DNA from 4 places in the Paenibacillus sp. FSL H8-0261 genome. Region 3 is predicted to be linked to each of the others. Evidence: predicted binding sites of a transcription regulator. Region 3 holds the regulator's gene; each other region holds the start of a gene.
The links. The regulator Rex, encoded in region 3, represses fermentation and respiration genes when NADH is low (regulators of the CRP and FNR family bind a similar motif). The targets are predictions, from matches to a motif close to TTGTGAAATATTTCACAA.
Positions count from the first base shown of each region.

Region 1 (7,656 bases), 2.1 Mb from region 3:
TAGTGATCAGAAGATTGTAGCTTTCCGCTCACCTAAGATTGAGATAGGGGCAAGCAGTAGCGATAAGGAACAGAAGGTACTGCCGGCATCGCAAGCGCTTAGCAGTTTGATTGAAAAATATTTTCCGGCAGACTCCGTAGTAAAGGAGATTGAGCTTGGTTATTATGGTGAGTTGTTCAACTCCGAAAGTCAGGTAGCGTCGCCAATGTGGCGGTTCATGCTGGAGAACGGCAATGCCTATTATGTGGATGCTATAAGTGCGGACATCATCAGTCCGAAGACAACAGATTAGAAGGAGTAAGGAAAATGGGGATTTCATTTACAGTACTGTCCAGTGGTTCTACCGGAAATGTAACGGTGGTTCGGAACGGGGAGACAACACTTATGATTGACGCGGGACTAAGTGCCAAGCGGATCGATGAGCTGTTGGCCATGCGCGAGCTAACGGGTAATGATATAGACGGGATTCTAGTCACACACGAGCATTCCGATCATATTAAAGGACTCGGGGCAATGGCCCGTAAATACGATCTTCCGATTTATGCGAACACCAATACCTGGGGAGCCATTGAAAAAGGCATTGGAAAAATACCCGACTATAACCGAATCATTATGGAGTCGGGACAGCATAGGGATTTTGGTAGTCTGCGTGTAGAATCGTTTGCAATTTCTCATGATGCGGCGGAGCCGGTGGGTTACAATTTTTATGATGGAAAAGAAAAACTGTGTGTAGCTACAGATCTGGGGTATGTTAGCGACAAGGTAAGAGATGCGATTTCAGAGGCGGACGTATTAGTGCTGGAGGCGAATCATGATATTGAAATGCTGAGGATGGGACGTTATCCGTGGAATACGAAACGACGTATACTTGGCGACATGGGTCACCTTTCTAATGAAGCAGCCGGAGCAGCACTAAGTGAAATTCTCACAGGACGGACTAAACGTACCTATTTAGCGCATTTAAGCCGGGATCATAATATGATGGATTTGGCTAAAATGTCGGTACGTTGCGCAATGGAGGATCGGGGCTGTTTCTTTAAAGATAGTGAGTTTAAGCTTTGCGATACGTATTATGACCAACCTACGCCATGGGATAAGTTGAGCCAGTTGTCATAAGCTGATCAAGCTCGGCAGTCTTTCGTTCTAATTCTTGGCGGGAGATCAGGCCTTTATCGATCATCAATTCGATCATAGCACTGAAGGCAAGGGTCATATGGTAGTGTTCATCCTTCAAATCGCCAAGCTTACCGATAAACTCCACCAGATCCATACTTGTGGAAAAAGAATTCATAATTATACCTCCTTATGTAGTAAAAGCAGAACTGGAGTTGTAAAAAATTCGCAGGCTTTTTACCTCAGGAAAATCACGAATTGAGGGTTGCCTGTGATACAATTATAGACGTGATAAGCAAACTCTAAATTTATGGAACCTTTCTATTAGTGTAGTCTTTTAAGTTGCAAAATATTCCTAGTAGAGAAGATATATTGAAAGATTCTAAAATTCTTTCGATTAACTGAAACTATTGTGTGGTTAATGGATAAAGTGAAACTTTTTAGTGATTGTTGGAGTCTAAAGGATGCAGAGGTATATGCTTGGAACGTGATTGCTAGAGGTTCAGGTTTTAGATACTGTGAACGGTTGGCAATAGAAGGGGGAGATTTTCGGTGGGATTGTTTGATGACGATTTCTATTCAACTAAAGTATCACGGTCCAGAGGGGATGAAGCATCAAAGGGATCATTTGCTAACCGCAAGCATTCTGTGCGAAGATCGCGCAAGGGCTTATCCACTTGGCAAATATCCGCCGTCTGCTCCTTAATCAGTGCTGTGGTGGCAGTGTTTTTATTCAGTATGCTTACTGGACAAATGAGTCACGAAACTGCCCCGAAGTCGGTAGTAACAACTGGGGAGGTTGCCCCAAGCAGAGATCCGTTTGACCGTATCATTCAAGCCGCTGCTACGGTTCGTCCTGCAGTAGTAAGTATTATCAATCATAAAGAAGATAATAAAGAATTGAACATTCTGGATGAGTCAGCATTAGGCTCTGGAGTGATTTATAAAAAGGTAGATAATAAAGCATTTATCATTACTAATAACCATGTCATCGAAGACTCTAGCAATCTTGAAGTCGTAACAGTAGATGGCGAGACACGTAAAGCTACACTTGTTGGAACGGATAAAGTGAGTGACATCGCGGTGCTTTCGATTGATGCCAAGGGTATCAATACAATCGCAGAGCTCGGGGATTCCTCGAAGCTTCGTCTAGGTGAAACGGTCATTGCCATCGGAAACCCGTTGGGACTTGGTGACACATTGACTTCAGGAATTGTCAGCTATACTGAACGGAAGGTTCCCGTATCCTTGAATCAGGACGGCGTATATGATTGGGAGCAAGAGGTCATTCAGACCGATGCAGCAATTAATGAAGGCAATAGCGGCGGGGCGCTTGTGGATCTGGATGGTAAAGTCATCGGTATTAACACGATGAAAATCTCCGATGCAGGTGTAGAAGGGCTGGGTTTTGCTATTCCAGCTAACCATGTGATAGATACCGCTAATGAACTGGCTGAGAAAGGGCGGATTGCCCGTTCCTACTTAGGAGTATATTCGGTAGATTTAAACAATCCTTACATTCCTCTCGCAGAGGACCAACGCAAGGAACTGAACCTACCGAACAATGTTAAGGATGGGGTTGTCGTTCTGGATGCTGTTGGACCTGCACAAGAAGCGGGAATACAGTTCAATGATGTAATTACGAAATTTAATGATGAACCGATTACATCCACGCTTTCCCTTCGCAAGTATTTATATAATCAGACGAAGATTGGTGAGGATCTGAAGATTACCTATTATCGAAATGGGAAAGTCAATCAGACCACAGTAAAACTTCTTGAAAAACCAGAGGAATAATATGCTGGAAGTCGGCATATAATGATATAGCAGTAATGACAAGTAGAGCGGACTACCCCTTCGGTTGAGAAGGTAGAGCTTCCTGAAATAGCGATACTCTGTATCGCTATCGGGGATCTATTTCTTCTAAAGTTTTGATAAATATGGCAATTATAAGCTGATTTAATCAATTTTGGGCTGACTGGCAACCCTTACATTGGAAGGTAATACTTATTAGGGTAGAAACGGATATATACGGATGCCAGCTTGCCTTTGCTAATCAGGTGTGGTAATATGATATCAATCATACATTTAGTCCCTAATTTTCGCATTGAAAAGGGCTGTTATATTCGGTAATACAACCTTTTTCAATGTGTGAATTTTTTCTTTGTTTGAAGATAAAAAGAACATATTAATTTAAATTTGTGGAGGTAACACACATGCAAACAGGTACAGTTAAATGGTTCAACGCAGAAAAAGGATTCGGATTTATCGAAGTTGAAGGCGGAAGCGACGTATTCGTTCACTTCAGCGCAATCACTGGCGACGGCTTCAAAACTTTGGACGAAGGCCAACGCGTTGAATTCAACGTTGTTCAAGGCAACCGTGGACCACAAGCCGAAAACGTTGTAAAACTGTAATAATAGAAGAAACCGTCCCAGCTTGTGAAAGTTGGGACGGTCTTTTTATATCTAGTTAGTCACTATTGACTTACAGGATGGGAGGAACGGCAATGAACTACCGGAAGAAACCTTTGGAAGAAATACCGGAAGAAAATACCGCGATTTGGGCGTGTACCAATGATGGATGCAACGGATGGATGAGGGATAATTTCGCATTTGAACATGCGCCTTCTTGCCGTCTATGTGACTCTCCAATGGTTCGCAGCACGAAGATGCTACCACAATTGCTTAATTCGAATGGCGATCTCAAATCGCTGAAGAAGGGTATTTCCATTACCTAACCAATGCCTTTATGAGTCAAGCTTTATAGAACAGTGAACAACTTCAAGACGGTCAAACCGTCTTATTTTTTTTGCTTTTTTTAAGGTAAATTGTGATTTTTGTCACAAATCATTTGAATTTCACCGTTAAAAGCACCCCTTTGTGTGACATTTATCACAAAATGACGTCTAAATTTTTGACACAATATAATTAACGAAAAGGGGAGAAGGAAGGGAAAAATATGGATACAGTAATGCTGTCGCGTATACAATTTGCGTCGACGACAATATTCCACTATTTCTTTGTACCGGTATCAATCGGACTAGCGCTCTTGATTGCGATCATGGAGACCATGTACGTTAGAAAAGGCAATGAAGAGTACAAAAGAATGGCACAGTTCTGGGGAAAGCTGTTTCTCATCAACTTTGCAGTAGGGGTAGTTACAGGTATTTTGCAGGAATTTCAGTTCGGGATGAACTGGTCTGATTATTCACGTTTTGTGGGTGATGTCTTCGGGGCTCCGCTTGCAGTTGAAGCATTGGCAGCCTTTTTTCTGGAGTCTACTTTTATTGGGATCTGGATATTCGGCTGGGACAAAGTGTCCAAAAGAGTGCACTTGTTATCCATCTGGCTGGTAGCATTCGGTACGATGTTATCCGCTTTCTGGATTCTAGCAGCGAACTCCTTTATGCAGCATCCTGTGGGCTTTGCGATAAATAATGGACGGGCAGAAATGAATGATTTCTTCGCGCTCATTACGAACGGACAATTGCTGGTTGAATTCCCGCACACGGTTCTTGCTGCGTATGCAACAGGCGCCTTCCTCGTAACGGGTATTAGTGCGTATAAGATATTGAAGAAACAAGATGTATCTTTCTTTAAGAAATCTTTTCAAATTGCAGCAATCGTAGGGATCATTTCTTCTATTGGTGTAGCCGTGGCAGGCCATGCGCAAGCACAGTATTTGGTTGAGACTCAACCTATGAAGATGGCGGCTTCCGAAGGACTGTGGGGTAAGAGTGGTGACCCGGCACCTTGGACCGTATGGGCAAATATTGATCCTGAGAAGCAAGAAAGTACTGGAGAATTTCAAATTCCGTATATGCTGAGCTTCCTTTCATACAGTAAATTTTCCGGTGAAGTTAAAGGTATGCTTGAACTGCAAGCTGAGTATGAGCAAACCTATGGCCCCGGTGACTATATCCCGCCTGTACGTACGACATTCTGGAGTTTCCGGATCATGGTTCTAGCAGGAACATTGATGATTGTACTGGGTATGTACGCAATGTATTTAATGTGGCGCAAAAAGATGGACCGTCCAAACACTTGGTTTATGCGGTTTATGTTATGGGGACTATTGCTTCCTCCAATCGCGAATACAGCGGGTTGGGTAATGACCGAATTCGGGCGTCAGCCATGGACGGTATTCGGACTGATGACAACGGAAGACAGCGTGTCGCCTAATATTACGAGTGGTCAGGTTCTATTCTCTGTTATTTCTTTTACAGCGATTTACGCCATTCTCGGATTAGTTCTAATTGGTTTGTTTATGAAAGTGATTAAAAAAGGTCCTTATGCGATGGATAACGATCACGGGGATTCGCATGATCCATATAACGAGGAGGGCGCCCAATGATGTCTCTTAATGAATTGTGGTTTGTGCTCATTGCAGTTCTGTTTATAGGGTTCTTCTTCCTGGAGGGTTTCGATTTCGGCGTAGGGATGGAAACACAAATTCTCGCTAAGAATGATACAGAGCGCCGGATATTGATTAACTCGATCGGACCCTTCTGGGATGGAAACGAGGTATGGCTAATTACCGCTGCAGGTGCAATGTTTGCGGCTTTCCCTGAGTGGTATGCAACGTTGTTTAGCGGATTTTACATTCCCTTTGTCTTTGCTTTATTAGCTTTGATTGCACGTGGTGTTGCTTTTGAATTTAGAGGTAAACGGGATTCCGTAGCTTGGAAAAAAACTTGGGATGTGTGTATCTTTTTCGGCAGCTTCCTCCCACCGTTCCTCCTAGCTGTGGTGTTCGCCAGCTTCATCAAAGGTTTGCCGATTGATGGGGATATGCAAATGTACGCAAGTTTTACAGATATCGTAAATGTGTATACCGTAGTAGCTGGTGTGACTGTTGTCCTTCTTTGTTTGGTACATGGTCTCATGTTCACAACGTTGCGTACAGTGGGAGATCTACAGGCTCGCGCTCGAAAAATGGCGCAAAGATTGCTTTTGCCACTTGGGGCTTTATTGCTTGCTTTCGTGGTAATGACTTATTATATGACTGATATTTTCGAACAACGTGGTTTAGTTCTTATGATTATAGTAGCGCTGGGAATTATCGCGTTTATATTATCGGGTTATTTCATGACGAAGAAGAAGGATGGCTATGCTTTTGGTATGACAGGAGCGGTAATAGCATTGTCCGTAACTTCTATCTTTGTAGGATTGTTCCCACGTGTTATGATTAGTTCAATCGATCAAGCCTTTAATTTGACAATCACCAATGCGGCCTCGGGACATTACTCTTTAAAGGTAATGACGATTGTGGCACTGACCATCCTTCCATTCGTATTGGGATATCAAATTTGGAGTTACTTTGTCTTTCATAAACGCGTTCACGAGAAGGAGCATCTTGAATACTAATGGATAAAAATTTGCTTGGGTATAAAGGAGTTAAGCCGGTATTTCTGATCGTTGGGCTCCTTACCCTGGTGCAAAGCATGTCCATACTTCTGCTGGCCAAATGGCTGGCAGAAGTCATCTCTGCGCTATTTGCAGGAGAACCTCTGAAGGAACAATGGGCTACTTCGCTATTGTTCCTTCTTGCATTTCTAGTGCGCCATGCTTGCGCCATGCTGATGAGCCGTATCTCTTACCGCTTTGCGGAAGCAACGGGCAGCAACATGCGGAGGGAAATGATGGATAAGCTCTTCCAGCTTGGACCCAGAATGGTGGGCGGGCGTGGAACCGGGGATCTTGTCACACTTGTGCTGGAAGGCGTAACAAAGTTCCGCACATATTTAGAAGCGATTATCCCTAGAATGGTAGGGATGTCAATTACACCGATTTTGGTACTTATTTATATCTACAAGATGGATACCGCGAGTGGGATAATTCTAACGATCACCATGCCGATTATTATTGTTTTTATGATCTTGATCGGGATGACGGCTCGCAAGCAGATGGACCGTCAGCTGAAATCTTATCGCACCTTATCTAATCATTTCGTAGACTCCCTCCGTGGGCTAGAAACGCTGAAATTTCTGGGCCGCAGTCGTAGTCATAGCACGAGCATTGCCACCGTTAGCGATCGATATCGCTCGGCGACGATGCGTACACTGCGAGTGGCCTTTTTGTCTTCGTTCGCGCTAGACTTCTTTACGATGTTATCCGTTGCTTCCGTCGCGGTAAGTCTCGGCCTGCGTCTGGTCAACGATCAGATGACCCTTGTTACGGGTTTAACCATTCTGATCTTGGCACCGGAATATTTTTTGCCTGTACGATTGGTAGGTTCGGATTTCCATGCTACTCTCGATGGTAAGGAAGCCGCTGAGGCAATGAAAAGCATTATAGATCAGGATGAAGTGAAAGCTGAAGTAGTAGGTTCTAATGGTGACCAAGCATTGAAATCAGCATCGAAAACACCAGAAGAGATATTCACTTGGCATAAAAATAGCACACTTACATTAAATGATGTCAGTGTGAAATACGAGGAAGCTGGTCTTTCTTCGCTGGAAGCGGTGAACCTGCAATTTAAAGGAGCAAGCAAAATTGGGATTATCGGAGAGAGTGGGGCCGGTAAATCTACGTTAGTGGA
Region 1 covers NZ_CP150297.1:6,840,879-6,848,534, reverse strand. Annotated here, with positions in the region: gene yycI (two-component system regulatory protein YycI) at 1-292, shown strand, start outside; gene MHI27_RS30510 (MBL fold metallo-hydrolase) at 307-1,116, shown strand; gene MHI27_RS30505 (hypothetical protein) at 1,082-1,291, opposite strand; gene MHI27_RS30500 (S1C family serine protease) at 1,666-2,910, shown strand; gene MHI27_RS30495 (cold-shock protein) at 3,330-3,530, shown strand; gene MHI27_RS30490 (cold-shock protein) at 3,623-3,853, shown strand; gene MHI27_RS30485 (cytochrome ubiquinol oxidase subunit I) at 4,075-5,469, shown strand; gene cydB (cytochrome d ubiquinol oxidase subunit II) at 5,466-6,482, shown strand; gene cydD (thiol reductant ABC exporter subunit CydD) at 6,482-7,656, shown strand, end outside.
Region 1: the regulator Rex is predicted to act here: its motif matches at 3,944-3,961, upstream of MHI27_RS30485 (cytochrome ubiquinol oxidase subunit I).

Region 2 (7,656 bases), 2.9 Mb from region 3:
TCGCTTATAAAGCGTTCATGTGGAAGGATGTCGGCTTCGATGCGGTGACGATCCAACCGAACTACTTCTTCGAGCCGACGGATATCGAGCGCTTGGAGGATTCTGCGAATCTGGCGAAGCAGTATGGCATGTCCAATGAACTCGAGTTCGATGATCGGATGCTGACGGACGGCGTGTTCCGCGAGCGGTATATCGATTACTTGAACAGCGGTGCGAAGACAGGGCTCATGAAGGATGGCTTCAAATCGTATTACCAAGGCAACAATGCAGTCTATAACACCGCGGTAAGTAAAGATCCAGCGACACGCGTTCTTTACGACTGGCTGTATCAATTTGTTAAAGGAACGTATCAGGTCAACGAGGCTCCGCCTTCCGAGGTAGACGTGCAGATGAACGACAAGCCTTTCCAGAGCGGGATGAAGCTGCCCGATTCAGAATCCGTATCCTTTACATGGAAGCTTAGAACGGATGATGGTCTGACGAAAGTGACGGCGACATATGACGGCAAGCCTTATACAGCGGGTACCGTTATTTCGCTTGCAGGCAAGCTTGGCAAGCATGAGCTTAACATTACCGTTACGGCGGGGCATATGGTGACTAAGTCATATGTTATCGAAGCAACGACAAATGCATCTGGTATGAAAGCGTTAGTCGACCGCTTCGAACAAGCGAAGCAATTTACCAATTCTGCAACGGTGCGTTCTTTGAACAACTATTTGGAAATGATGAAGCGCTATGAAGGGAAAGATGCAGCGCAAGTCACCAAGTATCTCCAAGGCTTTAACGCAAAGCTGGATGAATTCAAGAAGGCAGGTACGATAAAAGATGAGGCGTACAATACGCTGAAGGAAAGCGTCTATTACCTGATAGGCAATTTGGCGCAGAATAAAACGGTAGAAGCTTCATCGACCGAAGGCAATAATGCGAATTATGCACCGGCTAAAGCCGTCGATGGATTCCCTGCTTCAAGATGGGCGAGCGAATACGTGGACAATACTTGGTTCCTGGTCGATCTCGATGAAGTGAAGGAAATGGATACGGTTCGAATCGATTGGGAATATGCTCGCGCCGATAAATACAAACTTCTTGTGTCGAACGATAAGCAGAACTGGATCAATGTCATGCCAAATGACGGAATTATTACCGCGCATGATGGCAAAGAAACGATTCAGTTCAACCCGGTCAAGGCAAGATACATGAAGTTACAAGGCATAAAAAGAGCAACCGATTACGGATATTCCATCTACGAGTTTGGTGTCTATAACCTCTCGGGCGCTGTAGACGTGAAGGGTATTGAGGGCATACAAGTAAAGGTTGACGAGGAAGCGAAAAAAGTAACGATTGATGGATTGCTGATGAATGGCGTCCTTACAAATGTGAAGTTGAAGGTGCTTGATCCGAAAGGCAAGGTTCAACTCGAAGATGAGACGAAGAGTACAGTCGCGGGAAGCTTCCAATTCACATTCAAACTTACGGGTAATTTAAAGGGAACCAATGAGGCGTATCTATCGACTGGCTATATGAGCGAGCCTGTAAAAGTGACTTTTGAATACTCAAAAGAAAACCCGGGTAAAGGTCACGATAAGTAATGGAGAAATAATCCATCCAAGCAGAAATACGACCCGTGCTGAAACTTCCTGTACCGGTTATCGAATTATCTGCCCGAGTAAGACCAATAACCGAAGTAAAAACGTTTGAGGCGTAACATAGCAAGCCGATTAGGTGCCAGACCACGGGGTCTATACCTAATCGGCTTGTTTCTATGTACAGTATCAAGATATTATTCAGGTTTTAGTGGGATTGTATTATGTATTGTATAATAGAACGACTGCCTCAACAGGTATTTATAACATAAAACATAGGAGGATACATGTCCTGGAGCAAATTGAAGCAACAACTGGAGAGTTTTCTCTGTCCTGCGTTATACGGCAGGGTTGAATATCGCGCAAGTAGTTACCGTTATTTACCTGATAAATCAGGGGATTGTTATATTTCGGTAGATAAAAAGAACGTACTTAATATGAATGATAGAACTAGCTCAATTAGATGGTATCAGACGGAGCAGGAGATTAAGAATGATTCAGATCTTCAAATTCCTATCAACCATGAAGACATTGAAGCGGTTAGAAAAGATAGCAAGGGGATCATCCCGGAGGATCGTTTAATAGTCATTGCAAGAAGCAGAAAAATATCAGAAGTTGCAAAGGAGCTTTTGTCAGCACAGACGTCATTAAGTAAATCGAATTTTATTGTTATAGCTACTAAGTATTTATCTATTTCCATAGAGGAGAGCTTAGAAAGTGACGATATCTTATTGAATATTCTAGCCTTAGTGGACAGACGAGTTGGAAAAAAGCGAATTTTAAACATGAGCGAGAAGATGAAGTTAAAGCATCCAAGTGTGCAATATTTTTATGAACTAAGGCGTAGTATATTATAAAAATAAATAACTTCATTGAATATTCAAGAAACACTCTCTACAAAAACCCCTAATTCTACGCGACTTCTTCCCACCATAACAATAGCCATGATAATGAGAGGGATGTTCGCATATAGTGCATATGGAATCGGAGAATGTCGCTCTACTGGTAAGGAAGGATACAGTGTTATGAAATCCTTATATTTATTGGACTTTACGGACAAGTATGAGGAAAAATCGTTGTTAAAGAGATGGCATCATTGCCGTCTCTTTTTTGTTTCACTTTTTTAGTATTGCGCTGACTCTGGTTCCCGCTACCGCATTTTACGATCACAAGTATGAAGACTGCAGCAAAATTAGCGTTGATGCTTATGTTCAAGCTCTCTCTGCTCTGCTCAGCTAGGTGACGGGAATCATAGACGTACTTGCGTGAGGTTGCTACGATGTTCCATGGAAATTAAGTGAAAGTGATCACAAGAAATTACAGAAGGAGTTATTTATCGTGAAAAGAATCGTAACACTGAGCACCCGCAAACTGATGGATACCGCAAAACACGGCGGATGCGGCGCATGCCAGACATCTTGCCAATCCGCTTGTAAAACTTCCTGCGGCGTTGCAAACCAGAAGTGTGAAAATGCAATGAACAGATAGGATTCGGAATTTTACCGCCCATTGCTCTGCTGATGGGCGGCTATTTTTAAGAAATGGATTCTATCCCTAAAGGATGGCAAAGCCGTTTCTACTTGTGTGCAAAAGGAGCTTGATTAGTAAGTATGATTCATCAATATAAACTAAACGGATACAATATCGTGCTCGATACCTATAGTGGCTCGGTGCATGTTGTTGATGACCTAGCATATGAAATTATAGCGGATTATGAGAAAACTTCTGCCGAAAAAATCGTGACAACGCTGTTGGATAAATATAAAGATGATTCCAGCATTTCCGAGAGCGACATTCGAGAAACCATCGCGGATATCGAGGCGCTTAAAAATGATGGACAACTCTTTACAAAAGATGAGTATGAGAACCTCTCGCTCGATTTAAAAAAACGAAAAACTTATGTTAAGGCACTCTGCCTCAATGTTGCGCATACCTGTAATTTGTCATGCGACTATTGCTTCGCTAGCCAAGGGAAATACAACGGAGATAGGGCAATCATGAGCTATGAGGTTGGACAAAAAGCTATCGATTACCTGCTTGAAAATTCGGGTCATCATCGAAACCTGGACATCGACTTTTTCGGCGGGGAACCGCTTTTGGCCTGGAAAGTTGTTAAACAGATCGTAGCTTATGCAAGAAGCAAGGAACAAGAATACAAAAAAAAGTTCCGCTTCACCTTCACGACGAACGGGATGCTGCTTAACGATGAGGTCACCGAGTTTTTAAATCAGGAAATGTACAATGTCGTATTAAGCCTGGATGGAAGAAAAGAGGTTCATGATCGACTTCGCCAAACGGTTAACGGAAAAGGCAGCTATGATCATATTGTTCCGAAGTTCCAGGAATTCGTTCGTAAGCGCGGGGACCAAGAGTACTATGTTCGAGGAACTTACACTCGTAACAATGTCGATTTCACCAACGATATATTTCATATCGCAGACCTTGGTTTTGACAAGATCTCTATGGAACCAGTCATCTGTGATCCAAAGGAACCCTATGCACTTACCGAGGAGGACCTGCCGGAGATATACAACCAGTACGAAATTCTCGCCAAGGAAATGATCGGTCGAGGTGAACAAGGCAAGGGGTTTACCTTTTATCACTACATGCTTGACCTCTCGGAAGGACCTTGCATCCAGAAGAGAATCACTGGCTGTGGTTCAGGAACGGAATATCTTGCTGTCACACCCTGGGGAGAGCTTTTTCCTTGCCACCAGTTCGTAGGGGATGAAGAGTATAGCATGGGGAACCTCTGGGATGGCATCACAAAACCTGGGTTGCAATGTCAATTTAAAGAGAGCAACTGCTACTCGAAGCCGGAATGCAAAGACTGCTGGGCGAAACTCTACTGCAGCGGCGGTTGTCCTGCCAATGCGCTGCACGCGACTGGATCCCTGGTCGGAACCTATGACTTCAGCTGTGACATCTTCCGCAAAAGAGTCGAATGTTCCATGATGGTGAAGGTTGATGAATCCATTAGAGCGATGGAAGAGCAATCTAACTAGTTAAATAACGGATGAATACACTATAACCGAGAAATCTACACTTTTAAATAAAGTGTTCTTTCTCGGTTTTTTTGTATTAACTAGAACTATGATCATAGATTGTCTTTTCCATCGGCAATCAGGATGAAGAATTCAAAACGTGACGGCCTAATCTGTTTAATAGACAGAGAGGGCTTTTTTAATGTGCGAATCTATGATTTTTTCTTTGATCACAAATATATATGACTAAAGTCATATTAAATTCGCGATTTAGTGTATTTTTTTGTCGAAAAATAAACTATTTTCTAAGAAATGTCGATATAATAGGATAGAAATCTTCTTTTCTGTAGTAACTGCAATTACGGAAGCGTTAACAATTATATGAATAGTCATTCGACAAGGAGGAAAGCGATGTTAAAAAAGTTAGGCAAGATTGGATTGGCATTTATTTTAGTCATTGGGCTGCTGCCGATGATTTCACTCCGGGCATACGCTGCCATACCCTCATTCACCAAAACGGTGGACATTCCCATTCAGCCTCCAGTTACAAACGCCTCGGGTAAGAATGTTTCTGATGTTGATGTTCTTCCTGACGGAAGTACCGCAGTAGTGTTGAACACATTCGCTTATCAAGGCAATTCCTACGTATATTCTTATTTTTTGAAGATTTTTGACAGCACGGGAGCACTTAGATCAGATGTTGATCTGAGTAGTCTAATGGATACCTATTACAATATGACTGATGTGAATATGCTTGCACTAAGTGACGGAAAGATTCTGATTACTTACCATAAAAGCGACAGCGGGGATAACAATTTGCAATTGGGAACCGTTAGGGAGAGTAATCCCAATGCCTATTTCATGGTGCTAAACCAGTCAGGACAAAAGGTGGTCGGTCAGACGCAGATTAATACATACTCTGCCGCCAGTACCCCGGCACTCACGCGCTTTGTCTCTATAACGGAGTTGTCTGACGGCAATATAGCTTTTTCCTGGCAACGAAACGACAATATTAGCACGGCTACGCGTGTGTTCTCTGTTACGGGTAACCCGATCTCGAGCGAAACACTGCTGGTTTCCCATAATGCGAGCATGTCTTATGTATCCGCTGGAGACGGTGTATATATGGTTGCTTACAATTCAGGAGTAGGACCCCAGACGGATACTGTTTATCTGAAAATATTCAGTAATAGTGGGACTCTGTTAAATACGATTAATAAAGGAATAAGAACGGATGAAAAACAGCTGTTTCTATCCACGTTGAACAACGGGAATTTCATGTTCAGCCAATATAACTATAGAAACGACTCATCAACGGTTTCTTTATATGATAAGAACGGTACGAGTAAGGGTGATTTTACAGTAAGTGGCTCTCTAGGCGAATCTTCGGCTGCTATTTATAGGGATGGTGCAAATCCGGGCTTTGTAACCGTAAGTACGGATCCCACTTCTACCAATGCCATCAATGATGCGTACAACAACTTTAAAGAATGGTCGGGAACGCAGTATGCTTACCTGAATTATTATGACAATGACGGTAACTTAGTCTTTACATCGGATCAGCCGGTGGATTCCGCTCCGGTGGCTATGCAGGGTTTCAATGAAGCCACTTGGATGTACGCTGTGGAATATTATCCAAGCTTCAAATTGTATCCCACCTTTGGTGACAAGCTTGTCTTGGTGACAACCGATAATACGGATGCTGATCATTATAGAATAACCGCTAAAATATTTGAGACGGGAGCTCCGGCACCAGCGGCTATCATTGACTATGCGGCTGAGCAACTGACCGGACTGACGCCAAACAGCGCCTACTCGGTTAACAACGGTACAGCGGTAACGGTGACAGCGGATGGTAAGCTGGCTATAGACAGCAGCTGGTTGGGAACGTCAGTGAGCATCGTGAAGAAAGGCGATGGCTCGTCGACAACGGATAGCCCGGCACAAACGCTGACTATTCCATTCCGTCCAGGGGCACCGACTGGTGTAACGGCGACGAATGAAACGGCGATAAGTGCTAACGATGGTACATTGACTAACGTAACAACTGCGATGGAGTACAAGAAGGGGGTGGCGGGTACTTGGACGAATATTTCAGGTGCAACCGTAACGAGACTTGATCCGGACATGTACTATGTCCGGACAAAAGCGACGGTGACGGCGTTTGCGTCAGAAGCGAAGAGCGTGACGGTGGCTACGTTTGTGGCAACACCGGAAGTGACACCGGCAGCCATCATTGATTATACGGCAGAGCAGTTAACCGGTCTGGTGCCAAACGGCTCGTATACGGTGAACGGTACGGCAGTAACAGCGACAACAGATGGTAAGCTGGCCATTAACAGTGGTTGGTTGGATACGTCGCTGAGCATCGTGAAAAAAGGCAATGCCTCGACGACATTGGATAGCGCGGCGCAGACGCTAAGCATTCCGCCACGTGCAGAGGCGCCGACTGGTGTGATAGCGACGGATGAAACGGAGATTAGTGCTAACAATGGTACATTGACGAACGTGACAACCGAGATGGAATTCAAGAAAGGTACAGCAGGTGTATGGACGAGTGTAGCAGGTGTAACCGTAACGGGACTTGATCCGGACACGTATTATGTGCGGACGAAAGCGACGACTACGGCATTTGCTTCAGAAGCGAAGAGCGTGACGGTGGCTACGTTTGTGCCAACGCCGGAAGCGGCACCGGTAGCCACCATTGATTATGCGGCTGAGCAGTTAACAGGTTTAACGGCAAGCGGCTCGTACACGGTAAACGGGGCTTCGCTAACAGCGACAGCTGATGGCAAGCTAGCTATTGATAGCATTTGGTTGGGGACGTCATTGAGCATCGTGAAGAAGGGCAATAGTTCTACGACAACGGATAGCACAGCGCAGACGCTAAGCATTCCGATCCGTCCAGGGGCGCCGATAGGTGTAACGGCGACAGACGAAACGGCGATAAATGCTAACAATGGTACATTGACGAACGTGACAACGGAGATGGAATACAAGAAGGGTGCGGCAGGTGAATGGAAGGATGTGACGGGTGTAACCGTAACGGAACTAACTCCGGACACGTACCATGTGCGGACGAAAGCGAC
Region 2 covers NZ_CP150297.1:784,954-792,609, forward strand. Annotated here, with positions in the region: gene MHI27_RS03480 (DUF4855 domain-containing protein) at 1-1,589, shown strand, start outside; gene MHI27_RS03485 (hypothetical protein) at 1,871-2,440, shown strand; gene scfA (six-cysteine ranthipeptide SCIFF) at 2,922-3,071, shown strand; gene scfB (thioether cross-link-forming SCIFF peptide maturase) at 3,194-4,588, shown strand; gene MHI27_RS03500 (S-layer homology domain-containing protein) at 4,979-7,656, shown strand, end outside.
Region 2: the regulator Rex is predicted to act here: its motif matches at 2,879-2,896, upstream of scfA (six-cysteine ranthipeptide SCIFF).

Region 3 (7,656 bases):
AGTAGTCCAGTTTCTCCGCGGTTTTCTCCACTAGTAATACATCCAGGCCTTTGGCTGCTAACATTTCAGCAATACCTTGTCCCATTGTGCCACCGCCGATGACACCTATTTTTTTGAAATTCATAAAAAAGTCTCCATCCTTTCAGGTATCTATACTTTTGTATTGTACCTTGTCTGTCGCAAAAATTTATAAAGCCCGACATATAATGATATCTTAGCATGCCTGAAAAGTAAAAAAAAATAACCAGCATAAATATTTATGCTGGTAAAAGGACGCTGTCACGAAATTGACATCGAAATTGCTCTCCAGAGAGTACTTCTTCCTTCATTAAAATGTCAAGAGAGTAATCAAATACATTTCGTTGCTTTTCAAGGTGCTCACGAGTGCGTGTCATCAACTCATCCAATATCTTACTATTTTCCTTCATAAGCTCTTCAGTGGTAACCATTTCCAGCTTAGCGATACCCAGCGAAGTTAAACCTGACTTCATCATCGTTTCCACAATATTCAGCGCCTGATCGAAATCACCGCGTGAACCTGTGCTTCGTCCACCATAATACATTTCTTCAGCAGCTGCTCCACCAAGTGCAATCATAATCTGATCTTCGAGATAATCTTTGGTGTACAAATACTGCTCTTGCTGAGGATTATGTCGCACATAACCAAGGGCTTGCCCACGCGGAGTCAGCGTAACCTGACTAACGCTTCCGGGACGTAGGAGCTCTGCCATGATGGCATGTCCCAATTCATGAATGGCGACTCTCTTTTTCTCTTCATGATTTGTTTCTCTATCCGTTTTTTCACCCATCATTACCTTGTCAATCGCCATCGACAGATGCCGCTGCTCAACTTTCGTCAAGTCCTCACGCATCATATAAATCGCAGCCTCATTCATGACACTTTCAAGCTGAGCACCGGAAAAGCCATAGGCTTCTTCAGCGATTTTGTCGAGACTCACCTCTGTATGAAGAGGCTTATTCTTCGCATGCAATTCGAGAATCGATTTGCGGCCCTTTTTGTCAGGCATGTCCACTTGAATATGACGGTCGAAGCGTCCAGGACGTAGCAATGCCGAATCAAGCATTTCTTTCCGGTTTGTTGCAGCTACCAGTAGAATACGCGGAGTTTCGTTATTATAAATACCATCCATCTCAGTCAACAGCTGATTCAAGGTCTGATCATATTCACGCTGCTGGCCGCCTTCACGTTTACCGCCGATTACGTCAATTTCATCAATAAAAATAATGGCACTCTGTTTATTTTCCTTAACAGCACGGTTACGGGCATCCTTGAACAAATCGCGGATCCGGCCGGCCCCGACACCAACATACATTTCTACAAATTCACTGCCTGATGCAGCCACGAATACAGAGTTTGTATAATGGGCAGCTGCTCTGGCCATAAGGGTCTTACCTGTTCCTGGAGGGCCAGTGAGTAGAATCCCTTTCAAAGGACGAATCCCAAATTTACTGATCTCCTCATGCCGGATCAAAAAATCGAGTGCCTCACGAAGCTCTTGCTTCGCATTATCTTGGCCACCTATTTCTTCAAAAGTGAGCTTTGAAGGTCCTTCCTTCTTGCGTTTCTTTCCAGCACCAGCGTTCACCGTAAGCCCGCCACGCAAATGAGCAATTATAAGTAATGCAGTAAGCATTCCAGCTGCTATAACAATCGGGAATATATTAATACCTAAAAAGGCCATGAAAATAAACAGCACAGGAATAAATCCGAGTAAAATTTCTTTAAGGTACTTAGGCATTATTCCATACCCCCAAGGTCGCAGGTTTTCGCGGCAAAATAATAAATTTGCTTTCTTTTCCATTACTCAAGCTTACGTACACATTGTTGTCGTCGATATCAGTAGATGCTATCACATCTTTAAATTCCGTATTTTGCTGTTTCAATCTATCAAGTTCTGTAGGTATAATCGTATATTTACGGCTCTCCATGGCTTCAGCTACAGAGAACATCGCTTTATCCCAGTAATCATCCAATAGTTCACTTGAATTTTGCTCCACATCGAGTTTAAGTTTACGTCCTTCAATCACTGATTTTCCTTCTTTGGATACATACGATACTAGATCACGTAAATTCGTGCCCGGCTGCAAATCAAGTTTCAAAGTGACCTCATCGCGGTTAATACTAATATGTGAAGTATTTACTCCCTCAAATCCGGTTACAATCTTTTGGAGCGGTTCCTGTAAAGCAAACTGACGATACAAAAAGAATCCTCCGAATAATAGCATAGCCGACAGTAGAGACGTTATCAGTACAGGTACAAGACGTAATTTCAAGAAACGTCCTCCTCTCAAAGATGAAAAAATGTAAACAGAATGATCCAAAGTCATAGCTGCTAAGAGCTCATCAGAGCCTGACGTTCTACTAACACTGTTCTAATTACAAACAGTAGTATATCACAGGTGTATATACTATATTGAAAAAAAGTGTGAAGATATTTAAAATTTTATTTTTTAATTCTTTCCATTTTATTAAATTTATTGATTTAATTCGACAAAAAAGGGCTGTTACTCTTAACTAACAGGCCTTTTTTCGCATGAATCTTTAAATCCCAATATATAAAAACTACTCTTATAGTATATCACATTTCGTATACTTATAGTATATCAAATAATATGTCATCGGAACAAAAACAAGCGAACCATAAATGGTCCGCTTGTTTCTCCTATAATGCTTTTGTTTAATTTAACGGCTAGGTAAACTGTAACCTTCACCCATTCGAGCCCCATCTGAGAACCGATAAAATTGATAATAATATCGACCGCTTTGTTTATAAAAAAGCTGCCAAGCATACTCCCCGTTATATACTCCTGGCAACAACCGCTCAATGCTGATGTCCGGAAGATCGGCTTTTATAAGGCTACGTATTTTCGCTTCAGAGGTTCCTTTACTTAGTTCTTCAGCATATACTGCGTCGGTTCCTTCAGCAAACTTCCCGTCTACAGTAAAACGTACCCAAACCATCAACTCGGTCCCGGCTTCATTCTTCCCTGTTAAGACCCAGTACACCGCATTTTCATCCCACACGGATTTCTGCGCTTTGGTTACCTCTGTCAGACCAGCACTGGTTTTAGCGACATCCTTAGCGATATCTCGCTCGTTCCATTGATCTTTCATAATATAAGCATAGAACTGGATAAGTCCGAACAGAAGGAGCAGAATCAGAACTGACCCCAGGAGGATCCATTTTTTCCTTTTCTTCAAGGTACAGCTCCCTTTCTAGTAATATATCTTTTTTGATTATATAACACACCTGTGTGTTTATCCAAAGTTTCATATCCAATTCAATGATCTAATTATCAGAAACACAAAAGGCTGTAACTTTGCAATCGCAGAAAGTCACAGCCTTTCAGTTATTCGTTATGATCTTAGACTACCGTTTAAGCAGTCCATCAAATGATTCTTGTGCCTTACGACGGATTGCTTCCTCATCTAGCGTTACACATTCTCCGTGTTTTACAACCTGTTTACCATTCACCCATACATGCTCAACATCCTTGGCACTGGCAGAGTATACAGCATGAGACAACAGATCTGTGTGTGGTAGCAAATGCGGCTGGTCTATATCAATCGCGATAAAGTCCGCTTTCATGCCAACAGCGAGTCTACCCACATCATTTAAAAAGATAGACTTTGCGCCATACTCTGTAGCTATACGCAGCGCTTCCGGAGCTGGGACAGCCGTCGGATCACCACTTACACCTTTATGGATGAGGGCTGCAAGACGCATCTCTTCAAACATATCCAGGTTATTATTGCTTGCCGCACCATCTGTACCCAGTGACACCTTCACACCAGCCTTTAGAAGATCCGTAACCCGAGCCACTCCACTAGCCAGTTTCAGATTACTTCCTGGGTTATGAGACACGCCTACATCATGACGAGCCAGTATCTCGATCTCTTCATCATTCAAATGAACGCCATGTGCAACAATAGACGGACGTGTGAACATTCCAAGCTTCTCTAAATGCGCTACAGGCCGAAGTCCGTAATCCACCACATTCTGCTCCACTTCGCGTTTGGTCTCGGACATATGGGTATGCATCGGTAAATCCAAATCATGTGCCGCTTGTACAAACTTAACAAAGAAGTCCGGTGGGCAAGTATATGGGGCGTGTGGCGAGATCATCGTCGTAATTCTACCATCAGCCTTACCATGCCAATTTCGTGCAAAAGAAATCGCTTCCGCAAGCTTGTGATTTTGTACTTCCTCTGGGCATAATCCGATTACGCCTCTCATCAGTACGGAACGGATGCCTGATAATTCGACTACCTCTGCTACTCGATCCATATGATCATACATATCCAAGAAGGTTGTAGTACCACCTTTTAGCATTTCCAGTACCGACAAGGAGGTTCCCCAGTATACATCTTCTCCAGTGAATTTCGCTTCCATCGGCCACATCTTCTCTTGAAGCCACACCTGAAGTGCTAAATCATCTCCATAACCACGAAGCAATGACATTGCGGCATGGCCATGTGTGTTTACCAGACCTGGCATAAACAGCAGACGACTGCCATCAACAACTTGCACATCATCTTCCATTAAAGGTTCTTCTTTTCCTATGTAAGTGATCAAATCATCTTCAATAGTCATATATCCGCTCAGAACCGGCTCATCCGTTCCCGGAATAAGAAAACGCCCGCCCTTAATAATCGTTTTACTGCTCTTCATTTCCGCTTTCTTCCTTTCCGTCTTTCAAATAATAAGCAAGGCTTTGCAAATCCGTTGTAAAATCGGCAGCATGAACCCGGATATTCGATGGTGTTTTTAGAATCACTGGTGCAAAATTCAAAATCGCCTCAATGCCAGACTCAATGAGAATATCTGCTACATTCTGCGCTTCTGAATCAGGCACAGTAATTATCCCAATTCGAATACCTTGCTCACGAACCGTCTGACCAAGCTCCTCCATCGGTTGAACGGTAAGAGAGTTGATTTTCCGCCCTACCTTAGGTGCATAGGAGTCAAATATAGCGGTAATCTTCATAGTATCTTTCAGATAAGCATTGTAATTAGATAATGCATGTCCAAGGTTACCAGCACCTACTAAAGCCACATTCAATTGTTGATCCAGCTTCAGAATATGACGGATTTTTTCAATAAGATAAGTTACGTCATACCCGATACCTTTTCTACCAAAGTCTCCAAAATAAGCTAAATCTTTACGAATTTGAGCAGGATTTAAATCAAGTTTTTGTCCTAGTTCTTGTGAGGAAACGGTTAATATTTCACGTTTCTGGAGATCATTCAAGAAACGCAAGTACACAGGAAGTCTGCGAACAACGGCTTCTGATATTTTATCCGATTTCATAATTTACCTCCTAATTTAAGTGATATTCTGTTCAAATCCTATCGAAATATCTGCACCTCGTCTCAAGGAAGAGCGGTATTCTTATACCGCCCTTCCTTGTAGAGTGATTAATAAGATCGATGACGTTCTTTTCAAGAAACGCCTCCGTCTTCCAACCACTCCGCTATACGAGGAACCATTTGATCCGTAAGCATATGCTCCATTTTCGGGCCAGGCAACGAATAGAGGAAATACTTCCCATAGTGAGATTCGATCACCCTTGTGTCATACACAATAACAATACCCCGATCTTGCGCTGTCCGTACCAGCCTCCCAAATCCTTGCTTGAAGCGAATAACCGCCTGAGGAACAGACAACTTCATGAACGGATTCTTTTTCTGGGCTTGTAATAACTCAGACTTCGCTTCCGCTAGGGGGTGGTTTGGCGGTTGAAATGGGAGTCTCACGATGGCCAAGCATGTTAATGCTTCACCTGGAATATCTACACCCTCCCAAAAGCTGCTTGTTCCTAACAGTACAGAAGCTGCACTGTCCTGAAAACGGCGGATCAGCTTGCTACGGCTGCCCCCCTCCACGCCTTGACCTAACACCGTGATCTCTTGTGAGGCTAGAGCCTCTTTCAGAGGATCGTAAACCTGGCGTAGCATCTTGTAAGAAGTAAACAGGACAAGCATCCGCCCACGTGTTGTAATAGCTGCTTCTGCTAGTGACTGTACGAGTGTATCGACAAATCGGGCATCGCCTACACTCCCCTTCACACTTGGGAAATCCCGCGGAATAACTAACAGCGCCTGCTCCCGATACTTAAAGGGAGAAGGCAGGAGTGATGTCATCAGACGCCCCTCTTCCGCAGCTTCATTAAGTCCGAGATTATCAATCATAAACTGGAAAGATTTATCCACAGAGAGTGTCGCCGAAGTTAGTACGATACTTTTCTTCTTGTCGAAAAACAGCTCCTTAAGCTGAGTACTAACATCAACAGGAACGGCATACAGCTGTAGCGATTTACTGCGATAATTTCCATTCGCCTCCAGCCAATATACTACATTCTCATCATTTAATCCCATAAAAAACCGTACTTGCTCACGTATAGAAGCTAAATCCTTAAATAAGCCGCTAATATCGGTAACTAGGCTATCTGAGGAAGATTGACCTTCTTGATCTCGCATCTCATTAAGCATTTTATCACCTTTACGGATAATTTCGCTTAATGTCAGATTCATAGTATTCTCTAAAGCAACCAATTCATCCCAATCTTTCGGTTTACGGGTAGGAAGTAGCCGCATGACTAACTGGCCGGCTTCTCCCGCCGCTGCATCGCTGCGTTCCGGCAAGAGGCTGAATAGTTTATCACTAAGCAGATCCCAGGTTTCTTTTACGGTAAGAAGGTCCGGATAGATTCTATCGATCACTCCGCTCCATTCAGAAGCTTCCTCACTGCCTGATGACTGAAGCATTTGGCGAAGTGTAGGAAGTTGGCCATTTCGACTATCCTTATAAAGACGCGATAGTGTATGTGCCACCGTGAAATGCTTCATATGCATGCCTAAATGCTTGCCAGCCACGTCCTCCAGATGATGGGCCTCATCTATTACAAGATGTTCATAAGCCGGAAGTAGTTGATGCCCAGCCTTAACATCTGCGAAAAGTTTAGAGTGGTTCGTAATGACCACGTCTGCAATACCAGCTTCATGCTTAGCCCGATGATAATAACACTTACGGAACCAGGGACACGAGCGACCCAGACAAGAATCGGTATCGCTTGCCACCGTCTCCCAAAAATCTCCGCCACGTCCACTTAGATTAAGCTCTTCGTCATCTCCTGATTCACTTTGTGTCAGCCAAACGATCATCTGAGCCGCAGTAAGCGCATCTTCCCTCGGACTTATAAAGTCTTTTTTATTAATTTTATGTTCGAACTTACGAAGACACAAATAATGCCCTCTGCCCTTAAAAATTGCAGCTTTAAATGGAAAAGGAACTACCTGCGTTAACAAAGGAATATCACGCTCACGCAATTGATCCTGCAGATTAATAGTATGAGTGCTGACCATGACTTTTTCATTAGTGCGTACGCTTTGGTATATGGCAGGCAATAAATAACCAAGGGATTTACCGGTTCCTGTCCCTGCTTCGATCAATAGATGCTTGTCTTCGGCAAGTGCCGTCATCACCTCATTGATCATAATATCCTGAGCTTCTCGGCTTTCATACTGTGGCAAAGTTTCTTTAAGTCGTTTCGTTACTTCATCCATATAATCTGTAAAAGATAAATTGTGTAGTGGATTTTCAGCATGCTCGTCTCGAGGTGGAGCTAATTCG
Region 3 covers NZ_CP150297.1:4,786,848-4,794,503, forward strand. Annotated here, with positions in the region: gene MHI27_RS21290 (3-hydroxyacyl-CoA dehydrogenase family protein) at 1-124, opposite strand, end outside; gene MHI27_RS21295 (AAA family ATPase) at 258-1,760, opposite strand; gene MHI27_RS21300 (hypothetical protein) at 1,753-2,295, opposite strand; gene MHI27_RS21305 (DUF5590 domain-containing protein) at 2,705-3,223, opposite strand; gene MHI27_RS21310 (amidohydrolase) at 3,393-4,694, opposite strand; gene MHI27_RS21315 (redox-sensing transcriptional repressor Rex) at 4,681-5,334, opposite strand; gene dinG (ATP-dependent DNA helicase DinG) at 5,466-7,656, opposite strand, start outside.

Region 4 (7,656 bases), 300 kb from region 3:
CTTTCATGTAAATATCCAGCAGAATCAGCTCGAAAGACTCATCTGCCAATTTGAGGAGAGCTTCACCCACTGATTTTGCCCAGCCTTTACACTGAAAACCTTCCACTTGCTCCAGATAGAATTTATTCATCTCGGCTACCATCGGATCATCTTCTACAATCAATACACTAATCATTGACCATCACTCTTTGCTCGATAGGGTAAACTAACCGTAAATCGAGTCCCTTCTCCCTTTCCTGTTTCACAAACAATCTTACCTCCCATAGCTTTAAGGCTCCGCTCAACCAGATACAAGCCGATGCCTCGGTCATTTCCTTTTGTCGAATACCCCTGTTGAAAAATAAGCGGCAATTTCTCATCTGGGATACCGCTTCCATTATCGCTAACCGTAACTATCAGCGTCTTATCCTGATATTGAAAGCTGAAATGAATATATTTGCTGCCTCTACCTTCCGGCGCTTCCATTGCATTATCCAAAAGATTACCTACTATCGTAATGAGTTGGCAGGAGCGTTCCGGATCGCTAGGCTCCGGCAGAACCCCATCCTCCAGAAGCACCAGCCGAACTCCGGCTTCTCTGGCCCGGCTCAGCTTACCCAATAGAAATCCCGCCATCACAGGGTCCTTCACTTGTCTCACCACCGTTCCCATCTCTGCCTGTGTTGTTGTGACAGTACTTGTTATATACGCCTCCAACCGATCATACCTTTTCATATGTGTTAATCCTAATATTACATGCAGCTTGTTCATAAACTCATGCGCCTGGGCACGCAATGCCTCAGCATATAAGGAGATGCCAGATAACCTTTCCATAAGTATGCTGATCTCCGTCTTATCACGGAATGTGGCAATTGCACCTTCTACAGCCCCCTTTACATGAATGGGAACCACGTTTGCCAGTAACGTAACACCGCTATGCTCCACCTCCAAGTCCTGGCTGGCTTCACCGGTTTTGAGCACTGTATTCATCCGCAGTGATGGCCAAAAGCTCTCTACCGACTGGTTCAAGGGATCATCCTGCATGCCAATGGCTGCAAGCAAACGCCTGGCTTCTGTATTAATCAAAGTAATACGTGACTCTTTATCAACGGCAATGACTCCCTCCCTAACTGACTGTAGCATGGAGTTGCGCTCTTCCAAAAGCTTAGCAATAGCGGCCGGTTCCATGCCAAACATCATTTTTTTGATAACACGTGCCAGCAGAAATGCTCCCGCAGCCCCTATTAGACTGCCTATAAGCAATCCCCAATAAAGGATTCCCACGTTCTCTCTTATGGCAAGTCTGATGTTTCCCAGTGATATTCCTACTGCCACCGCTCCTAATTGTTTCCCGCTTGCAGAAAAGACAGGTGAAAACGCTCTTACAGATGGGCCCAAAGAACCCTCGGCTTCCGAGATACTTTCCCGCCCCTGCAAGACTGCAGCTTCATCGCCACCGATAAAATGCTTACCAATTTTGTCCTTGTCCGGATGGGAATATCGGATTGCATTCATATCCATGACCACAACAAATTCCACATTGTTCAACAATCGGATTTCCTCAGTGTAGCTTTGCAATTCAGACGAGCTGCGTGATTTGTTTAACGCTTCAATAATTAGAGGGTTACGCGATAACGTACGGGAAATGATCACAGCCTTTTGTTCCAACGAGGATTTTGTTTGTGAGGAAACCTTTATACTAAATAGCACATAGACCACTAGCAGCATTATGATAAGAACTGCACCAATCATCAAAGTAATTGTAGTTTGCAGCCGAAGTGTGTGTTTGCCAATTTTCATCAGCTGTCCCTCCGGAAATTTTTCTTCATTCTAACGTATACGTGCAAGGATCGCTATGACCTTATACGCTACACCGTCATAATAACACAACAAACGCATGGCTAAGATGAGCCCAAGCGTTTGTTTGCCAAGCCGAAAAGAGGCAGGAGGATAACTTATTGTGCTTTTACGAATTCAGCGGATTTTATACCCGTTTGGCGGCCGAAAATAATGATTTCCGCAACAGAGTTACCGCCGATCCGGTTTTGACCATGCAAGCCTCCGGTAACTTCGCCTGCTGCAAAAAGGCCTGGAATCGGTTGTCCGTCTTTATTTAAAACTTCTGTGTTGGTGTTGATTTTCACTCCTCCCATCGTGTAGTGAATTCCCGGGCCGATTTTAATTGCATAATATGGCGCGCCGGACAAGTCATTGTCCATTCCGGTCGTTCTACCGAAGTCGGCATCCTGTTTATTCGTCACCGCGCTGTTCCATGTGTCCAGTGCAGTTTTCAACTGATCTGCTGGTACGTCCATTTCTTTTGCCAAAGCCTCGATCGAATCTCCTTGGATAACGAAGCCCATTTTTTCATATTGTTCAATCGCTTTAGCGCGAGATTTTACGCCGGAATCAAATACAAGAAACACAGACTTCTCAGGAAGCTTATTGATTGCAGCGGTGACATTATCTCTTGTATCCAGTTCGTTTGTGAAACGTTTGCCTACACTTGAAACCAGGATCGCTCCTTCCCCACGAACAGCCTCCCCAATGAGATAGGATTTTTCCTGCTGCACAGTCGGGTGAACTTGGATTTGATCCATATCGACTGTGGTACCGCCGAGCTTCTCAATCATCTTGATACCGTCACCGGTGCTGCCCGGCTGGTTGGTGGTAACGTACCCCTCCAAATCAGATCTGACTCCTGAAATCATGTCTAAATTGGCGCCGAAACCGCCGGTTGTCACCACGACAGCAGACGCTGTAATCGTTTTCTCTTCCGTTTGGTCAAAGATAACTTTGACGCCATTGACCTTACCGTCTTTTTCGGTAATTTCCTTGACATTGGCGTTCACAAAAAGGGGAATGCCTTGTTCTTGTACGTTTTTCACCAAACCTTTGACAAGGTATTGTCCTACTGCAGAGCCATCTTCAGGACGGTGTGTGCGTTTTTCGTTCATCCCGCCTGTAATCGTGATATTATTCAATCTAATCCCGATAGAATCCAGCCAATCAATCGCACTTGCGGAATGGTCTACGAAGAAACGAAGCATCTCTTTATCGTTCGTATCATGGCCACCTTTTAAGGACTCTTCATAAAACAGATCATTGCTGTCTTCAATGCCTTGCTCTTTTTGGAATTTCGTTTCAGAAGCATTCATTCCCGAAGATGATTTTGTTGTATTTCCGCCGGCAACCGGCATTTTTTCAAAAATAACCGGGTTCATACCTTTTGCTCTCGCCTCAAGTGCAGCAGACATTCCGGCACCGCCTGCACCAATAATGATGATGTCATATTTATCTTTTAGTTGATCGTACGGTGTATAGCTAGCTTTGGATGCTCCCGAAACGGCTTCAGTTTCCTTTGTCTCGTTGATCTTGCTGGTGTTCTTGCTGGTGTTCTTGCTGGTGTTCTTGTTCCCATTTCCATTGCTGCTGTTGCTGTTGCCACATCCTGTGATAACAAGCATGACTGAGAGAACGAGAATAAGAGCAGTGGTTACTTTTTTATTCATGTTATAGCTTTGCCCCCTTGTGAATATTTTTACAATCAGCTTAACGGCAAAGGCCCTGCTCTTGAAAGTTTATGTAACTAAAAAAAACGTTTTGTAACTAAATTAATCACTGCAATGTGTACGAAAGACCACCGGTTAGGGGCATGGCTCAAAAAAAGAAGAGCCTTTAGGCTCTCCTTCGTTTACAAGATCGCTTTCATCCGATTGTTTCTTGGATTATGCTCTACTTCCGCAAGACCCAATTCTTCGAGCAACGGTGGGATATACATTCCGAATCGCCCCCGAAGTCCCTTCTTTAATCCATACCAACCGCCGACAGGGTTTTCAGGTGAACGCCCCCATGCTTCAACGGTACCTTCTTTTGCTGGTTTTTGCTCATCAGCACTTCCTAACTCCATCCAATCACCATTTTGTATAAGCATGGCGTGCAGATCTTCAATACAGCGGTAGTCATAATGCAAAACCGTTTTCCCTACAGTGCAAACTATAATTTCTTTACCGTCTTTTTCGACCTTGTACATTTCATACTCGGATGTTTGCGGTGGTGTCTTTAACTTCCAAGGATTTTCCTTGGTTCCTGTAGCTGTCGTCATATTTTCAACTCCCAAAGTAACTCACAAAATTAGTAAGTTCTACTCATTTTATTATATTTGCATCACCTTACTATACTTCATTACCTTTATTCGTCCTACTCAGTATAAGAAAGCTTGCACTATCATTCCAAACTACTCAACTCCACCACATCTCCACTAGTGGCCTTCACAGCATAATTACAATCTAACTTCCCGCACAGCACATACTTCTTCTGCCCAGGATCATACACATAGACGGGTGTTAATTCGAACCATCCCTTGAGCTTGTCATAAGCTTCGTCATGGCTTACAGAAATCCCCTCTTCGCTCTTGAACTCATCAAACATATCGAGCATTGGCTTGTTATCCATATAATTTATAACCTTATAATTCTGCACATCGATGAACAGGAGGATCTTACGCTGGAATATACGATTACTTGGCGCCTTCATCCTCAGTGTTGCCTGAATATGTCCTCTTTCCCGTTGAAAAGTCTTCAACATCCATTCTCCGGATTCATCCGGAAAGAGCTGGCTTAAACCAGCTTCGACTGCGGCTATACATTCGGCTTGTTCTGCGTCTGTGATAGGAAATGAGTCCGGATGCGGCTCACTAGCTATTGCCTGCTCAATGGAAACAACCTCAAGTAGGCGTATCTCCGTCCTTTCGAACGGCTCCAGCTCCGTATTCTGTTGCTCCCAATGTATTACTTGATCAATATTCAGTCGTGCTCTCGTACCTGATATAAACTCAAATGGGATGGTGGTTGTTCCGTCATTTGAAATGTAGATTTCTTCTATCCCATAGATCGGCAGGAGTTGCTTCGTCTCGTACACCGGATATTCTATAAGCTGTAGTTGTTTCCTCGCCTGTGGCTCTATCGTTTGAAGTGTGAGAGTATAGTTCTCTTTGTGCACAATGGAGCTGGAAGGAAACTGGCCATATACACTGTAAAAAACAAGCCTGCCTTCCGCATCGAAGCGAAGCTCGATCCGTCCACCAGGAGTGACTGGTATGCTACCTATTTTTTCAATAAAATGATATTCTCCAATCTGTTCCTTCTCTAAGTGGAATTGTTTACCGTATACAATCCTTGCCTCATCTTCAATCCACCGGATGACTCCGTTAAAATCTATATTTTGGAATGGTGTCCCATTCGCATAAGATATCCCGCCAACAAAAATCACACTTTTATAGTTGCGGGATTGTAGGTCAATCGTGATGACGGCAGTTCCTTCCGGATTGTAATCGCCCTTCCATTCCTTCATATGTGCAGGAAACCATTCCATACTAAGAAAATAGTTGGTCTCTCCCAGTATCGTAACATCGCGATAAATTTCATGAGAGTGTAAGTAGTAGTTGTCCAATCCATATTTTTGCTGTGTGGCATCAAGCAGTTCTTTGATTCGAATATCCATTATAGTGCACCCCATAAAATTGATGCCTACATCATACCATTACTTAGCGTTGATTACGAAGCGCAGCAGCGAATATTGGAGTCGATTGTTACTTATTAAATAGTAAAATCTTCTGAATATTCTACAAGCTCAGGCAATGGGCTTTGCTGATGTTCAGAAAATGATCAGTTGATTAGGTTTTAATAATGCAGAGTGTATTAATACTTTGCACAATCTTCACCAGAATTCTAAACATGAATAATGACCAAATATTTTAATGGAGGTAAATCATCATGAATGACATCATCGATGGAAATGCGGCATTAATACAATTTTTCCCACTTCCAGCGCATCTTTATAGTAAGGATATTGCTTGTATTGCAACTGTTGCTTATGCAGAAGAGCAGGGACCAAATTTAACGGGCCTCATAAATGCTCTATACTGCAAGGGATATATAAACCTTGATCATCTACTAAATTCCACATGGAAAAAACTATACCAAGTTCCGAGGTTGGGACACAAAAGACTGATGCTTCTACTTCGTTTACTAGAACGAATTTCTGCAGATCCCAAGACCATAGAAAACCATACCATTGTCCCTCGTGTTACAATGCAGAGTAAAAAGGATATGAAAGAATTAACTTTAAAGAGGATTATAAAGAAGTATAACGAAACATCTGTGGTGGTATTAACTGAAGCTACCGAAAAAGAAGCTCGTATAAAGAAAATTAAAGATAGACTCCGTGAAATGGGGTTAATCATATAACAAAACCCCGCCAGTAATCACTGATGGGAATCTTTATTATGATCGTTTTGGCTTGTGTACCTGGATTATTACCAACGAAATGCAATATGCATGCATGAAAAAACTCAAGCGGCGTTACGCTTGAGTTTTTAAGATGTATTACAAATTGTTAATAATTTTTTTAAGCTCTTTTGCCGGTACTCCTGCAACGACAGTATTCACTGGAACATCTTTTGTGACAACTGCACCTGCCGCAACAACAGAGTTATCTCCAATCGTCACCCCGGGCAGTATGGTAGCGTTTGACCCAATCCATACATTGTCTCCAATGATAACTGGAGAGGGATAGGTTACATTTCTCGTTTCTGAAGGTAACCCATGATTAAGAGTAGCAATCGTGACATTCATACCAATCATTGTACCGTCCCCTATACTAATTCCACCTCTATCTTGGAAGGAACAGCCTATGTTGAAAAACACATTCTTTCCTATAGTAATATTTTTCCCAAAGTCTGTATAAAACGGCGGAAAACACATAAACGACGAATCAACTTTATTGCCTGTAAGTTCACTAAAAATCTCCACTATTTCTTCTTTTGAATGATAGGATGTATTCAATTCCATGGTGATCTTTTGAGCTTGATAACTGCATTGAGTTAATAATCCATACAATTCTTTATCCTCACCCGAAATTGAATTTCCCTTCTTACAAAAATCAATAAATTCTTTCATCTCCATTTTTAAAAATCACCAGCCCAATTTAATTATACTTCTGATAATTCGATTCATATGTTAGCGACCTTGTTCACATCCCTTTTCATTCACATCATAAGTTGATATGATTCAAATGACTAATACTTATACCAAATACACTCTTATGCTTTTTAAGCATAGATATAATAAGGAGACTGTTATGGAAATTCGTGTATTACGCTATTTCATTGCTGTAGCGAATGAAGAGAATATATCGGCTGCTTCAAAACAGCTGCATTTGTCTCAACCTACATTATCAAGACAATTAAAAGACCTTGAAATGGAATTAGGAGCAACTTTATTTGAAAGAGGAAATCGGAAAATTACTTTAACAGATGAAGGGAAGTACTTATTTAAAAAAGCGAAGGAAATCGTTGAGCTAGTAGATAAAACCGAAGCCAGTTTTAAAGAATCAAAAGAACTGATTAGCGGAGAAATTTACATTGGTGGTGGTGAAACAGAAGCTATGAATTTCATTGCCAGAGCATCAAAAGAATTACTTGAACATTATCCAAGTATTCGATTTGATTTATACAGTGGTAATGCTGACGATATTACTAGCAGGTTAGACAGTGGATTATTAGACTTTGGCATTGTCATAGAACCCACAGATAAACAAAAATATGATTATATAAAATTACCTGCTACTGATGTTTGGGGTGTTTTAATGCGCAAAGATAGTCCTCTAGCGTACAAG
Region 4 covers NZ_CP150297.1:4,485,955-4,493,610, forward strand. Annotated here, with positions in the region: gene MHI27_RS19985 (response regulator) at 1-175, opposite strand, end outside; gene dcuS (DcuS/MalK family sensor histidine kinase) at 172-1,779, opposite strand; gene MHI27_RS19995 (flavocytochrome c) at 1,935-3,491, opposite strand; gene MHI27_RS20000 (DUF6855 family protein) at 3,674-4,084, opposite strand; gene MHI27_RS20005 (hypothetical protein) at 4,207-5,481, opposite strand; gene MHI27_RS20010 (hypothetical protein) at 5,754-6,227, shown strand; gene MHI27_RS20015 (sugar O-acetyltransferase) at 6,366-6,944, opposite strand; gene MHI27_RS20020 (LysR family transcriptional regulator) at 7,120-7,656, shown strand, end outside.
Region 4: the regulator Rex is predicted to act here: its motif matches at 3,509-3,526, upstream of MHI27_RS19995 (flavocytochrome c).